3 regions of the Erwinia rhapontici genome follow, and region 2 is predicted to be linked to each of the others. Evidence: predicted binding sites of a transcription regulator. Region 2 holds the regulator's gene; each other region holds the start of a gene.
The links. Region 2 encodes PurR, which represses purine synthesis genes. Its sites were predicted from a motif close to CANGCAAACGTTTGCNTG; they were not measured.

Region 1: the regulator PurR is predicted to act here: its motif matches at 1,579-1,596, upstream of carA (glutamine-hydrolyzing carbamoyl-phosphate synthase small subunit).
Region 3: the regulator PurR is predicted to act here: its motif matches at 1,717-1,734, upstream of glyA (serine hydroxymethyltransferase).

Annotation. Positions count from the first base shown of each region.
Region 1 covers NZ_CP085627.1:4,251,822-4,256,434, reverse strand. Annotated here, with positions in the region: gene LJN55_RS23940 (peptidoglycan recognition protein family protein) at 1-259, opposite strand, end outside; gene dapB (4-hydroxy-tetrahydrodipicolinate reductase) at 530-1,351, shown strand; gene carA (glutamine-hydrolyzing carbamoyl-phosphate synthase small subunit) at 1,819-2,955, shown strand; gene carB (carbamoyl-phosphate synthase large subunit) at 2,974-4,613, shown strand, end outside.
Region 2 covers NZ_CP085627.1:2,240,430-2,245,042, reverse strand. Annotated here, with positions in the region: gene rnt (ribonuclease T) at 1-435, shown strand, start outside; gene LJN55_RS10575 (Grx4 family monothiol glutaredoxin) at 512-850, opposite strand; gene LJN55_RS10570 (C40 family peptidase) at 1,236-2,108, shown strand; gene cydH (cytochrome bd-I oxidase subunit CydH) at 2,151-2,240, opposite strand; gene purR (HTH-type transcriptional repressor PurR) at 2,535-3,560, shown strand; gene punR (DNA-binding transcriptional activator PunR) at 3,557-4,489, opposite strand; gene punC (purine nucleoside transporter PunC) at 4,603-4,613, shown strand, end outside.
Region 3 covers NZ_CP085627.1:3,757,961-3,762,573, reverse strand. Annotated here, with positions in the region: gene glnB (nitrogen regulatory protein P-II) at 1-271, shown strand, start outside; gene hmpA (NO-inducible flavohemoprotein) at 329-1,513, opposite strand; gene glyA (serine hydroxymethyltransferase) at 1,846-3,099, shown strand; gene LJN55_RS17380 (3-phenylpropionate MFS transporter) at 3,221-4,357, shown strand; gene csiE (stationary phase inducible protein CsiE) at 4,358-4,613, opposite strand, start outside.

The DNA of each region.
Region 1 (4,613 bases), 2.0 Mb from region 2:
ATTTCATCCTGCCAACATGGTAAGTCATTTTGAACAGCGAGGCCGTCTGATAAATGGTGCCATCTTTATCAATGATAAAATGGGCCCCGTTGGCATTGGCGTGCTGGTAGCTGTTAAAGGTACTTTGTAACGTTGCGGCCCCGGTCTGATGAACGACAATGCCGTTAACATGGCCCATGTCACCGTGATGAAGGGAGTGAAAAATCTTTTTGGTAATCCTGATCGCATCGATATAGCCATTGGCATCGATATACAGCATGGTTCATCCTTGGTTTGATTAACAATCAGCTTTTGTAGGTTATATAGCCAGTTCTGCTTGAGCAAGGATGCCTGCCAGTTTTCGTAGTTTATCCACTCAACGGCCATCCCATTTTCCCTTCCCCAATCCTTACAAAATCTGTTTTACTGATAATCCTCACGCGCTGGCGTAAAATTCTTATTATCTGGTTTTAATTGTGGCGCAGACGTTAACCGCTGGTTAATCTGTATGCGGCTTGAATGAATAGAAATCTGTCAGGAATGAATAAATATGAGTAATACAGAAGTCCGTATCGCCATTGCGGGAGCCGCAGGGCGTATGGGGCGTCAGCTAATTCAGGCAACGGTTCAGTCTGAAGGTGCGCGTTTGGGCGCAGCGCTGGTGCGTTCAGGTTCGTCGCTGACGGGTGCAGATGCAGGAGAGCTGGCCGGTTGTGGTGCACTGGGCATTAAAGTGACGGATAACCTTGATGCGGTGGTGAATGATTTCGATGTGTTGATCGACTTCACCCGTCCGGAAGGCACGCTACATTATCTGGAATTTTGTCGTCAGCATAAAAAAGCGATGGTTATTGGTACCACCGGATTCGATGAGGACGGTAAAGCTGCCATCAAAGCCGCTTCTGCTGATATCGGCATCGTGTTTGCCGCCAACTTTAGTGTGGGCGTTAACCTGGTGCTGAAACTGCTGGAGAAAGCCGCCAAAGTGATGGGTGACTACGCGGATATCGAGATCATCGAAGCGCATCACCGTCATAAAGTTGATGCACCATCGGGTACCGCGCTGGCGATGGGGGAAGCGATTGCTGATGCGATGAACTGGAACCTGAATGAGCATGCGGTCTATAGCCGTGAAGGTTACACCGGTGAGCGTGAAGCACAGACCATCGGTTTTGCCACTGTACGTGCCGGAGATATCGTCGGTGAGCATACAGCGATGTTTGCAGATGTTGGCGAGCGGGTAGAGATAACCCACAAGGCTTCAAGCCGTATGACCTTCGCTAATGGCGCAGTTCGTGCAGCAATATGGTTGAAAGCGCATAAAACAGGGCTTCATGATATGCGCAGCGTCCTGAATCTTGATGATTTATAAGTGTTGTGTACCATCGTGATGTGGTTATTTCAATCATAACTTTTTGATTGGATGGGCAATAATTTTATTGCCCTTTTTATTTTGTATAAATAGCTATTTAAGTTATTTTTTTATATGTTCCACTTATAAGTTGATCTCATCTCTGTTTTTCACCCTCCGTAAGCGCTGTTTTTGACCATTTGGTCCACTTTTTTACTCATCACCCCCTGAAATTATGCACAAGCGCTCAGGCAACCGATTTTATGACCAGGATGTGTCATGCTTTCAGGGTAAATCTTCCGGATTTACGCTCAGTTAGTTAAAAAACGCAGAAAAACATCCTCGCAGGGTAGACAATAGAGAGGGCGATCATTAGAATGCGCCCAATTTGCCAAAAACTGAGCAGTCAGGCAGTTTTTGCATTGATTTTGGGGTCATTCCTGAATTAATATGCATATATTGTGACTGTTTATTCCCTGGAGGATGTTTTGATTAAGTCAGCGCTATTGGTTCTGGAAGACGGAACCCAATTCCACGGTCGGGCCATCGGGGCAACCGGGTCGGCAGTGGGAGAAGTTGTTTTCAACACGTCAATGACCGGTTATCAAGAAATCCTCACTGATCCTTCCTATTCCCGCCAGATCGTCACTCTTACTTATCCCCATATCGGCAATGTCGGCACCAACTCCGCTGACGCAGAATCTTCTCAGGTACATGCATCGGGCCTGGTTATCCGTGATTTACCGCTGATTGCCAGCAACTACCGTAATGAAGAAGGCCTGTCTGATTACCTGACTCGCCACAACATTGTCGCTATTGCCGATATCGATACGCGTAAACTGACCCGTCTGCTTCGCGAAAAAGGGGCACAGAATGGCTGTATCATCGCGGGCGATGCGCTGGATGCCGCTGTAGCACTGGAAAAAGCCAAAGCGTTCCCGGGCCTGAAAGGCATGGACCTGGCGAAAGAAGTGACCACTAAGGATGCGTATCAGTGGCTGCAGGGGAGCTGGACGCTGGAAGGTGAGCTGCCTGCGCCGAAGACTGATGCAGACCTGCCGTTCCATGTTGTCGCGTATGATTACGGCGTGAAGCGTAACATCTTGCGTATGCTGGTGGATCGCGGCTGCCGTCTGACCGTTGTTCCGGCACAGACTTCCGCGGAAGACGTGCTGAAGCTGAATCCGGACGGGGTGTTCCTCTCTAACGGCCCTGGCGACCCGGAGCCGTGTGACTACGCGATTACGGCGATTAAACGCCTACTGGAAACCGACATTCCGGTGTTCGGTATCTGCCTCGGCCACCAGTTACTGGCGCTGGCCAGCGGTGCCAAGACCGTGAAGATGAAACTGGGCCACCACGGTGGTAACCACCCGGTGAAAGATCACGATAACAATACCGTGATGATTACCGCCCAGAACCACGGTTTTGCCGTTGACGACAGCCAGCTGCCTTCTAATCTGCGTGTGACCCATACTTCACTGTTTGATCATACGGTACAGGGTATTCACCGCACCGATAAAGCCGCTTTCAGCTTCCAGGGGCACCCGGAAGCCAGCCCAGGCCCGCACGATGCCGCCCCCTTGTTCGATCATTTTATCGAACTGATTAAAAAAGCTATTTAAGGTCGGGAGAGAAAGACAATGCCAAAACGTACAGACATAAAAAGTATCCTGATCCTCGGTGCTGGCCCGATTGTTATCGGCCAGGCCTGCGAATTTGACTACTCGGGTGCGCAGGCGTGTAAAGCGCTGCGCGAAGAGGGCTACCGCGTTATCCTGGTGAACTCCAACCCGGCCACCATCATGACCGACCCGGATATGGCCGATGCGACCTATATCGAACCTATCCACTGGGAAGTCGTGCGCAAAATCATTGAGAAAGAGCGCCCGGATGCCGTGCTGCCAACCATGGGCGGCCAGACTGCGCTGAACTGTGCGCTGGAGCTGGAACGTCAGGGTGTGCTGGCTGAATTTGGTGTCACGATGATCGGCGCCACCGCTGATGCGATCGATAAAGCGGAAGACCGTCGTCGTTTCGACGTTGCGATGAAGAAAATCGGCCTCGATACCGCACGTTCCGGTATCGCACATACAATGGAAGAAGCGCTGGCGGTTGCCGCTGACGTGGGCTTCCCGTGCATTATCCGTCCGTCATTCACCATGGGTGGCACAGGTGGCGGTATCGCTTACAACCGCGAAGAGTTTGAAGAGATTTGCGAGCGCGGCCTCGACCTGTCACCGACTAATGAGCTGCTGATTGATGAGTCGCTGATTGGCTGGAAAGAGTACGAGATGGAAGTGGTGCGTGATAAAAACGACAACTGCATCATTGTCTGCTCGATTGAAAACTTCGATGCCATGGGCATTCACACCGGTGACTCCATCACGGTTGCGCCAGCACAGACGCTGACCGACAAAGAGTACCAGATTATGCGTAACGCCTCGCTGGCGGTACTGCGTGAGATCGGTGTGGAAACCGGCGGTTCAAACGTACAATTCTCGGTAAATCCGGAAAATGGTCGCCTGATTGTCATTGAGATGAACCCGCGCGTATCACGTTCTTCAGCGCTGGCATCCAAAGCGACCGGTTTCCCGATTGCGAAAATCGCCGCCAAGCTGGCCGTCGGTTTTACGCTGGATGAGCTGACCAACGACATCACCGGTGGCCTGACTCCGGCCTCCTTCGAGCCGTCCATCGACTACGTTGTGACGAAGATCCCTCGCTTTAACTTCGAGAAATTTGCAGGTGCCAATGATCGTCTGACCACACAGATGAAATCTGTGGGTGAAGTGATGGCAATTGGTCGCACCTTCCAGGAATCGATGCAGAAAGCCCTGCGCGGTCTGGAAGTGGGCGCCCATGGTTTTGACCCGAAAGTGGGCCTTGACGACCCGGAAGCGCTGACGACCATTCGTCGCGAGTTGAAAGATGCTGGCTGCGACCGCATCTGGTACATCGCTGATGCCTTCCGTGCTGCGATGAGCGTGGAAGATGTCTTCGCGCTGACCAACGTTGACCGCTGGTTCCTGGTGCAGATTGAAGAGCTGGTGAAGCTGGAACAGCAGGTAGCAGAGCAGGGCATTAATGGCCTGAACTATGACTTCCTGCGTGCCCTGAAGCGTAAAGGTTTTGCCGACGCACGCCTGGCCGATGTGGCCGGTGTCTCTGAAGCCGAAATCCGTGCGCTGCGTGAGCAGCATAACCTGCACCCGGTCTACAAACGTGTTGATACCTGTGCGGCAGAGTTCTCCACCAATACCGCCTACATGTACTCCACTTA
Region 2 (4,613 bases):
TTTAACGGTATCGACCCGGAGAATCCGCTGCGCGGTGCGGTCAGTGAACATGAAGCGTTGCATGCCATTTTCAAACTGGTGCGCAAGGGAATTAAGGAGAGCGGCTGTAGCCGGGCGATTATGGTGGCGCACAACGCCACATTCGATCTGAACTTCATGAATGCGGCTGCCGAACGCGCCAGCCTGAAGCGTAATCCTTTCCACCCATTCGTCACCTTTGACACCGCGGCACTCAGCGGGCTTGTACTGGGGCAAACCGTTCTGGCGAAGGCCTGTACCGCAGCTGGAATGCCTTTTGATAACGCCCAGGCACACTCCGCACTGTACGATACCCTGCAAACGGCCGATCTGTTCTGCGAACTGGTCAACCGCTGGAAACGTCTGGGAGGCTGGCCACTGCCGGTTGATGCAGAAAGTGACGACAGCGAAGAATAAAGCAACGTGCTGTAAACTCGAAAAAAAACCGGACCTCTCAGGGCCCGGTTTTTTTTATGCTGCCAATAAGCCTGCGTTACTCTGCGGCGTCAGACGGATATTTCTGCGCAGTTTCTTTAATCAACTGCTGCAGCTCGCCGCGCTGATACATCTCGATGATGATATCGCAGCCACCCACCAGCTCACCGTCTACCCACAGCTGTGGGAACGTTGGCCAGTTGGCATATTTTGGCATTTCTGCACGGATGTCCGGGTTCAGCAGAATATCAACGTACGCGAAGCGCTCGCCACAAGCAGATAACGCCTGAACAGCCTGAGCAGAGAAACCGCAGCTTGGCAGTTTAGGGGACCCTTTCATGTACAACAGAATAGGGTTTTCAGAGATCTGACGTTGAATTTTTTCAACAGTACTCATAAATATCTTCCTCAATACGATACATCGTGTGTAGGCTGGGCGCAGCCTGCTTATTGTAGCGATTCTGCCCTGGCGATGAAAATGACATTTTCACATGCGAGAGAGGTAAAAATGTGACTAATAGACAAAACAGGGAAACAAAATAACATTTTCTTATCATCACTGCTGCACCTGTTATGACTAACACTGGTTTTATTGCTGGGTTAACCACCTGATTGTGCTCAATATTACATCATTTTCTTGATCTGTATTATTGAAACAAAAAAGACCTTACCCTTTGTTAAGAAGTTAGATTAGAATTGGCCTAACCTTCTGCATACCGCAGAAATCTCTTTTTTTACCGCGTTGCTGCTTTTTTGTAGCGCACAAACTGTTAATGGGAACGATGCGTTTACTCATCACGCTCTTCATACTGGCTTTCACTCAGCTGTTCTTCAACATGGCGCACGCATCGCCACATGCCCCTATTAATGCAAAACAGCAAAAAGCCGAAAGCAATACTGCACGTGTAGATGACCGCCGTAAGCGCCGCCCGGTAAAAGCCACTTCGACCAAAAAAGTCAAAGAACCTGTCAGTAAGAAAGCCAAAGAAACCGCTAAAAAAGAACCCTCTAAATCAGCACGGCTTCTGCTGGCAAAAAAACTGAAAGAGAAAGAAAAGAAAAAAACCAGCGTGGCCCCGGTGCGTAATGCGAAGGTGGAGAAGAAAACACTGAGTAAAAAACTCGCGGCCAGCAAAAAAGCAGATAAAAAACATTATGGTCGTCAACGCGCAGGCAGCAAAGCCACTGACGATGATAACGATGCTCTGAACGCCCCGCTCAAACTCAGCAAAGCGCATCGCGCTCGCTACCAGAAAGCACGTGAGACGGCGATGAACAAGCTGATGGGCCAGCTCGGTAAACCTTATCAATGGGGCGGCACCTCTCCGAAAACCGGTTTCGACTGCAGTGGTCTGGTGTGGTATGCCTATAAAGACCTGGTGAAGTTCAAGATCCCACGCACGGCTAATGAAATGTACCATCTGCGTGATGCGGCTTCGATTAAGCGCGATCAGTTAGAGAAAGGTGATCTGGTCTTCTTCCGTATTAACGGACGTGGCACAGCAGATCATGTTGGCGTCTATCTGGGTGGAGGGAAATTTATTCAGTCTCCACGGACAGGTAAAGATATTCAGGTCAGTGCGTTGAGCGAAGATTACTGGCAGGAACATTACATCGGTGCGCGCCGTATGATGACGCCTAAAACGATTCGATAATGCGTGTGGGTTCGGGAAGAGTTTCCTCCTCCCGTGCAAGAATTAATGCATTACCGCCGTAAAACTAAACGCAATAATCATCAGCAGTGAACCCACAACGGTCAGCGCCGTCATTTTCATATCAGTGTTCATTCTCTCTCCTCAATAACCTTGTTATTAGTAAGCCAACAGATTTTCCCACAGTTACCCGTAAAAATCTCGTTTTCTGTGCGCAGCCTTGTTAGAATTCTTTATTCCGTTGCGCAACACCGTTGGCAACGTGTAAAAGTCAGCACTGCATGTCACTCTACGGACGATTTTACCCCTTCCCGACCCTTTGAGACAGCACCCAAAATAATTCTGGTCGGGAAGGAATGGCTGTACCCAGGCAAACGTTTAACCAATTAGTTATCAAGATGTTACGATAACACCAGGAGTACGATTTTCATGGCAACAATTAAGGATGTGGCAAAGCGCGCCGGTGTTTCAACCACCACTGTGTCTCACGTGATTAACAAAACGCGCTTTGTAGCCGAAGAGACGCGCGAAGCGGTATGGGTTGCAATCAAAGAATTGCATTATTCCCCCAGCGCCGTAGCCCGCAGTCTGAAGGTCAACCACACCAAAACCATTGGCCTTCTGGCAACATCCAGTGAAGCGCCCTATTTTGCAGAGATCATTGAAGCAATAGAAAACCGCTGCTTTGCCAAAGGCTATACGCTGATTTTGGGCAATGCGCACAACGACCTGCAAAAGCAACAGGCCTATCTGTCAATGATGGCGCAAAAACGCGTCGATGGGCTGCTGGTGATGTGTTCAGAATATCCTGACACGTTGATTTCTATGCTGGAAGATAACCGTAATATTCCGATGGTCGTCATGGATTGGGGCGAATCACGCGGTGATTTCACTGATACCGTGCTTGATAATGCTTTTGAGGGTGGTTACCTGGCGGGGCGCTACCTGATCGAACGCGGGCACCGCGATATCGGCGCGATCCCAGGCCAGCTTGAGCGTAATACAGGCGGTGGCCGCCATGCCGGATTCCTGAAGGCACTGGCAGAAGCGGGCATCACTTTGCGCGATGAATGGCTGGTGCAGGGCGATTTTGAACCTGAATCTGGCTATCGCGCCATGCAGCAAATTTTGTCGCAGAAGCAGCGCCCAACGGCCATTTTCTGTGGCGGTGATATTATGGCCATGGGCGCGATTTGCGCAGCAGATGAAATGGGGCTACGCGTACCGCAGGATATTTCAGTGATCGGTTATGATAACGTGCGCAACGCCCGCTACTTTACGCCCGCACTGACCACCGTCCACCAGCCAAAAGAGCGTCTGGGCGAAACCGCTTTTGATATGTTGCTGGACCGTATTACCAGCAAGCGCGAAGATCCGCAAACCATTGAAGTTCACCCTTCACTGATCGAGCGTCGTTCCGTTGCCGATGGTCCTTTCCGCGACTACCGCCGTTAATCACTCACCTGCCACTGGCCAGGATGTTCGCTTAACCACTCTGCATTCAGGGTTTCTGTGCTCCCCAGATAGTCCAGTAACCAACTTAGCGCCGGTGAGGCGCTTTGTTCCGACCAGCTGAGATAACAGGGACTGTCGGGAAACGGGGACGTCAGCGTCACTTCTCCTAACACGCCTTGTTGCAGCCAGGGCTGGGCAAAATGACCGGGTACCATCCCAACACACAGCCCGGCTCGCAGGCAGTCAAACGCACTTTCCCAGTCAGGCACCACCAGCCGTCGTTGATTATCTAATGTCCACGTGGTGCGTTTCGGCAAGGCACGTGAGGTATCTTCCAGCACCAGCGATGGCCACTCACGGATTAACGTCTCGCTTAACGGTCCCTCATGGCTCAGCAGAGGATGTGACGTTTTCACCACGCAGCGCCAGTTAAGACTTCCCATATCACGAAAAGCAAAACGTCCTCGTACCGGGATCGCCTGAGTCGCACCGATCGCAACATCGACGCGACCGTCAGCCAGCGCATCCCACACACCGTTGAACACTTCCGGCATGATATGCAGTTCCATATCCGGAAAATGCCGGTAGAAATCCACGACCAGCTGCCGGGTGCGTGCCGGGCGCACAATTCTGTCGACCGCGATATTGATTTGTCCCCGCCAGCCGTTAGCCACCTGTTGACAGCGTGTGCGAGTGGCGAGCATTTTTTTGATAACAGCACGACCTTCTTCAATGAAAACCCGTCCGGCGTCCGTCAACTCCACATCACGATGACGACGCTCAAACAGACTCACGGCCAGCCAGGCTTCCAGCTGGCGCACGGTATAACTTACTGCGGAGGGGACGCGATGCAATTCCGCCGCAGCAGCGGTAAAGCTGCCCGTCCTCGCCACCGCATCTACCACTTCAAGAGAATGTTCAGACCACATGATTTGCCTTCAATATTTTTCATCGCAACCCACGAATATTAGCGTTTCACAGACGGGTCAGCACGCGATTACACTGCACGCGTAAAAAAATTGTCTAATAAGAGTTAAAAACCATGCGTTCCAA
Region 3 (4,613 bases), 1.5 Mb from region 2:
CGGCATCACCGGGATGACCGTGACTGAAGTGAAAGGCTTTGGTCGTCAGAAGGGCCACACCGAGCTGTATCGTGGCGCAGAGTACATGGTCGATTTTCTGCCAAAAGTGAAAATCGAAATCGTGATTGCGGACGACATCGTGGATACCTGCGTTGATACCATCATGCGTACGGCGCAGACCGGTAAAATCGGCGATGGTAAAATCTTCGTGTTCGACGTTGCGCGCGTGGTGCGTATTCGTACTGGCGAGGAAGACGAAGAAGCGATCTGATTGTCGTTTTCGGGGTCCCAACGGGCTGACCGCATTGCGCGGCCAGCCCGTTTGCTTTTATAACGCTTTATGCGGCCCGAACACTTCGTAGTGGATGTGCTCTTTTTTAACCCCTAACTCTAGCAGCCCCTTTTCTTCCGCTTCCATAAAGGCCAGTGGGCCGCAGAGATAATAGTGCATCGCCGGATCGCTGACGCGTGATTCCAGCGGCAGCAAGTTCATCAGCCCACGCTGGTGATATTTCCCTTCATCCTGCGCCTGCGGATGGTTGTACCAGATGTGTTGCCAGAACTGCGGCAACTGCGCCCCCAGCGCGGTCACTTCCTCAGCGAAAGCATGGGTTGCGCCATTCTCGGTGGCGTGCAGCCACTGTACTGTGGCGGGATGTTTATCTTTCGCCAGCTGGTTTAGCATCGCCAGCATCGGCGTCAGGCCGACACCACCCGACATCAGTGTCACCGGCGTCTCAGCCGTGATATCAAGGAAGAAATCCCCGGCAGGGGGGGCCAGATGAACGCGCTGGCCGGGCTGCTGCTGATGCAGCCAGCTGGACATCACACCGCCTTCATCATGGCGCACTGCAATACGATAGTCACGACCGTTGGGCGTGCGCGTCAGGGAATACTGGCGAATCTCCTGATTCTCAAAACCCGGGTCTTTCACCCATACCGCCAGATACTGCCCGGCTTTATAATCTGCGACCGGTTGGCCATCGACGGGAGTCAGGATAAAACTTTTGATCACGGAACTCTGCGGGACGATCTCGCTGATAACAAATTCACGATGGCCACCGCGCCAGCCGCCGACTTTTTCTTCGGTTTCTTCATAAATCTGCTCCTCACGCTGTACAAAAATTCCGGCCAGTACGCCGTAGGCTTTGCCCCATGCTGCCAGCACCTCTTCACCCGGATGCAGCATTTCATCAATACTCGCCAGCAAGTGCTCACCGACGATCGGATAGTGATCGGGACGAATAGCGAAACTGGTGTGTTTCTGCGCAATTTTCTCTACGGCAGGGCCCAGCGCGGCGAGGTTATCCAGATTGCTGGCGTAGGCGCAGATGGCATTAAACAGCGCTTCCGGCTGATTACCTGTGCTCTGGTTGCTCATATTAAAGATGTCTTTCAGCTCAGGGTTGTGGGCAAACATCCGCTGATAGAAATGCGAGGTCAGGCGAGGGCCGAGTGCAGCAACGGCGGGGATAGTAGATTTGACGATGGCAATGGTTTGGCTGTCCAGCATGGTGTGCTCCTTAGCAAGAAATTAAACATGTATTTAAAATGCATGTTATTCGCAACATACTCCGCTGTAAATACACCTTTAGAGTGAGAGGGTATTTTTCCGCACGCGATGTACGGTCTTGTTGAAAAAACAGCATCTGGCAGATGAGGAGAATTCCTTATCCGGGACTTGCAAAGAACAGTAACTAACCCTTGCCACAACTGAAGCCAATCGTTTGCGTAAAAAGGCAGTGGTTAAGCTATTCAACAGGTGCATAAACAGTTTAAACTATTGCCCATCGCTCCCCAGCGGGGGCATTCATTATTGCAAGTCAGTTGAGTCAGGAGATGCAAATGTTAAAACGTGAAATGAACATTGCCGATTATGATGCCGATTTATGGCAGGCGATGGAGCAGGAGAAAGTGCGCCAGGAAGAGCACATCGAGCTGATTGCTTCAGAGAATTACACCAGCCCACGTGTTATGCAGGCTCAGGGATCTCAGCTGACGAACAAGTACGCTGAAGGTTATCCGGGCAAGCGCTACTATGGTGGTTGTGAGTACGTGGATATCGTTGAGCAGCTGGCTATCGACCGTGCTAAAGCCCTGTTTGGTGCAGACTACGCCAATGTGCAGCCACACTCCGGTTCCCAGGCTAACTTCGCGGTATACACTGCGCTGCTGCAGCCGGGCGATACCATTCTGGGTATGAACCTGGCACACGGCGGTCACCTGACTCACGGTTCCCCGGTTAACCTGTCTGGTAAGCTGTATAACGTCATCCCTTACGGCATCGACGAGACCGGCCAGATTGATTACAACGAACTGGCTGAACTGGCGAAAAAGCACCAGCCAAAAATGATCGTTGGTGGTTTCTCTGCTTACTCTGGCGTGTGCGACTGGGCAAAAATGCGCGAAATCGCAGATACCGTTGGCGCTTACCTGTTCGTTGATATGGCGCACGTGGCGGGTCTGATTGCAGCTGACGTGTACCCTAACCCGGTACCTCATGCGCACATCGTGACCTCCACCACGCACAAAACCCTGGCAGGCCCACGTGGCGGCCTGATCCTCGCGGCTGGCGGTGACGAAGACCTGTACAAAAAACTGAACTCTGCTGTCTTCCCTGGTGGCCAGGGTGGCCCGCTAATGCACGTTATCGCGGGTAAAGCTGTCGCCTTCAAAGAAGCGATGGAGCCTGAGTTCAAAACCTACCAGCAGCAAGTGGCTAAAAACGCTAAAGCAATGGTGGAAGTGTTCCTGGCACGCGGCTACAACGTGGTTTCTGGCGGTACGCATAACCACCTGTTCCTGCTGGACCTGGTAGACAAAAACCTGACCGGTAAAGAAGCTGACGCAGCCCTGGGCCGTGCCAACATTACCGTGAACAAAAACAGCGTGCCTAACGATCCGAAAAGCCCGTTTGTGACTTCAGGTATTCGTATCGGTTCCCCGGCTGTCACCCGTCGTGGTTTTAAAGAAGCAGAAGTGCGCGAACTGGCAGGCTGGATCAGCGATATTCTCGACAATATCAATGATGAAGGCGTGAGCGAGCGTGTGAAGAAGCAGGTGCTGGAAATCTGTGCACGCTTCCCTGTATATGCATAAATTCGTCCTTACCTCCTGATTTAATGGGAGCCTGAGTACAGATAGCGGGACACGAAAGTGTCCCGCTATTTTTTTATCCTGTGCGGCGGTGTACATTAGCCTCCACTTTGTCGGAGGGAAAATGACGATACGTTCCACGTACTGGCTTGGACTGAGCTACTTCACCTATTTCTTCGCCTATGGCGTCTATTTACCGTTCTGGGGCGTCTGGCTAAAAGACAGCGGCCTGCAACCGGAAAAAATCGGCCTGCTGCTGGGCTGCGGCATGATTGCCCGCTTTGCCGGTAGCCTGCTTATCGCCTCACGCGTCACTAACCCTTCACGACTGATTAGCGTCCTGCGCCTGCTGGCTTCGCTGACGCTGTTATTTGCGCTGGGCTTCTGGGCAGGTTCCCAGTGGGTGTGGCTGCTGCTGGTGATGGTCGGATTCAATCTGTTCTTCTCACCGCTGGTGCCGTTGAGCGATGCGCTGGCCGCAACCTGGCAGCGACAGATCGCCCTGCCTTACGGTCCGGTGCGGTTGTGGGGTTCCCTGGCGTTTGTGATCAGCTCGGCGCTTACCGGTGTGCTGGTGACACATTTTTCCTATCACGCCATCCTGATGCTGCTGTGTGTGGGATGCGGGGCGATGATTGCAGGTATGATGCTACGCCCGGCGGTGATGCCGCAGGGGATGGAAAAACAAACCGAACATAGCGGATGGGCGCAGTGGAAGCAGATGCTCAGTGAAACCGCTGTCTGGCGCTTCCTGCTATGCGTGACGCTGATGCAGGGGGCGCATGCCGCCTACTACGGCTTCAGTGCCATTTACTGGCAGGAAGCAGGCTACTCGTCGAGCATTGTGGGCTATTTATGGTCGCTGGGCGTCGTGGCTGAAATTGTGGTGTTTGCCGCCAGCAACCGACTGTTCCGCCGCTGGAGCGCACGCGATCTGCTGTTGCTGTCCTGTGTCTGTGCTGTTTTACGCTGGAGTATGATGGCGTCGTCCACGGAACTGGGTTGGCTTGTCGTTGCACAAATTCTGCACTGTGGCAGTTTCACTATTTGTCATCTGGCGGCTATGCGCTTTATCGCTGCCCGCGACGGGAGCGAGGTGATCCGCCTGCAGTCAGTCTATTCCGCACTGGCAATGGGCGGTGGCATTGCTCTGATGACCATGGTGTGTGGTGTGCTGTTCCAGCACCTGCAAGGCGGCGTGTTCTGGGTGATGGCACTGCTGGTTGTGCCAGTGCTGTTCCTGCGGCCAAAAGTGACCTGATTATGACTCCAGCAGCAGGCGGATACTGCGCTGCTGGTGTTCGCCCAGCGGCAGTTCAGCATGGATCAGCGGTGGTGAGTAGAGCGGCAGCGGCGTGGCATAAGGCGTGATCACCAGCGCGATCCCTTTCGGTGCGCTGTGGCGCTGAAAGTCGGCAACATCCTGGTACTTAATCGTCAGCGGCAGCAGCGTCAGTTCACGCAGCTGCTGCTCAACCTGCTGCTCCAGTTCGCTATCACGACCAATCAATAACAAC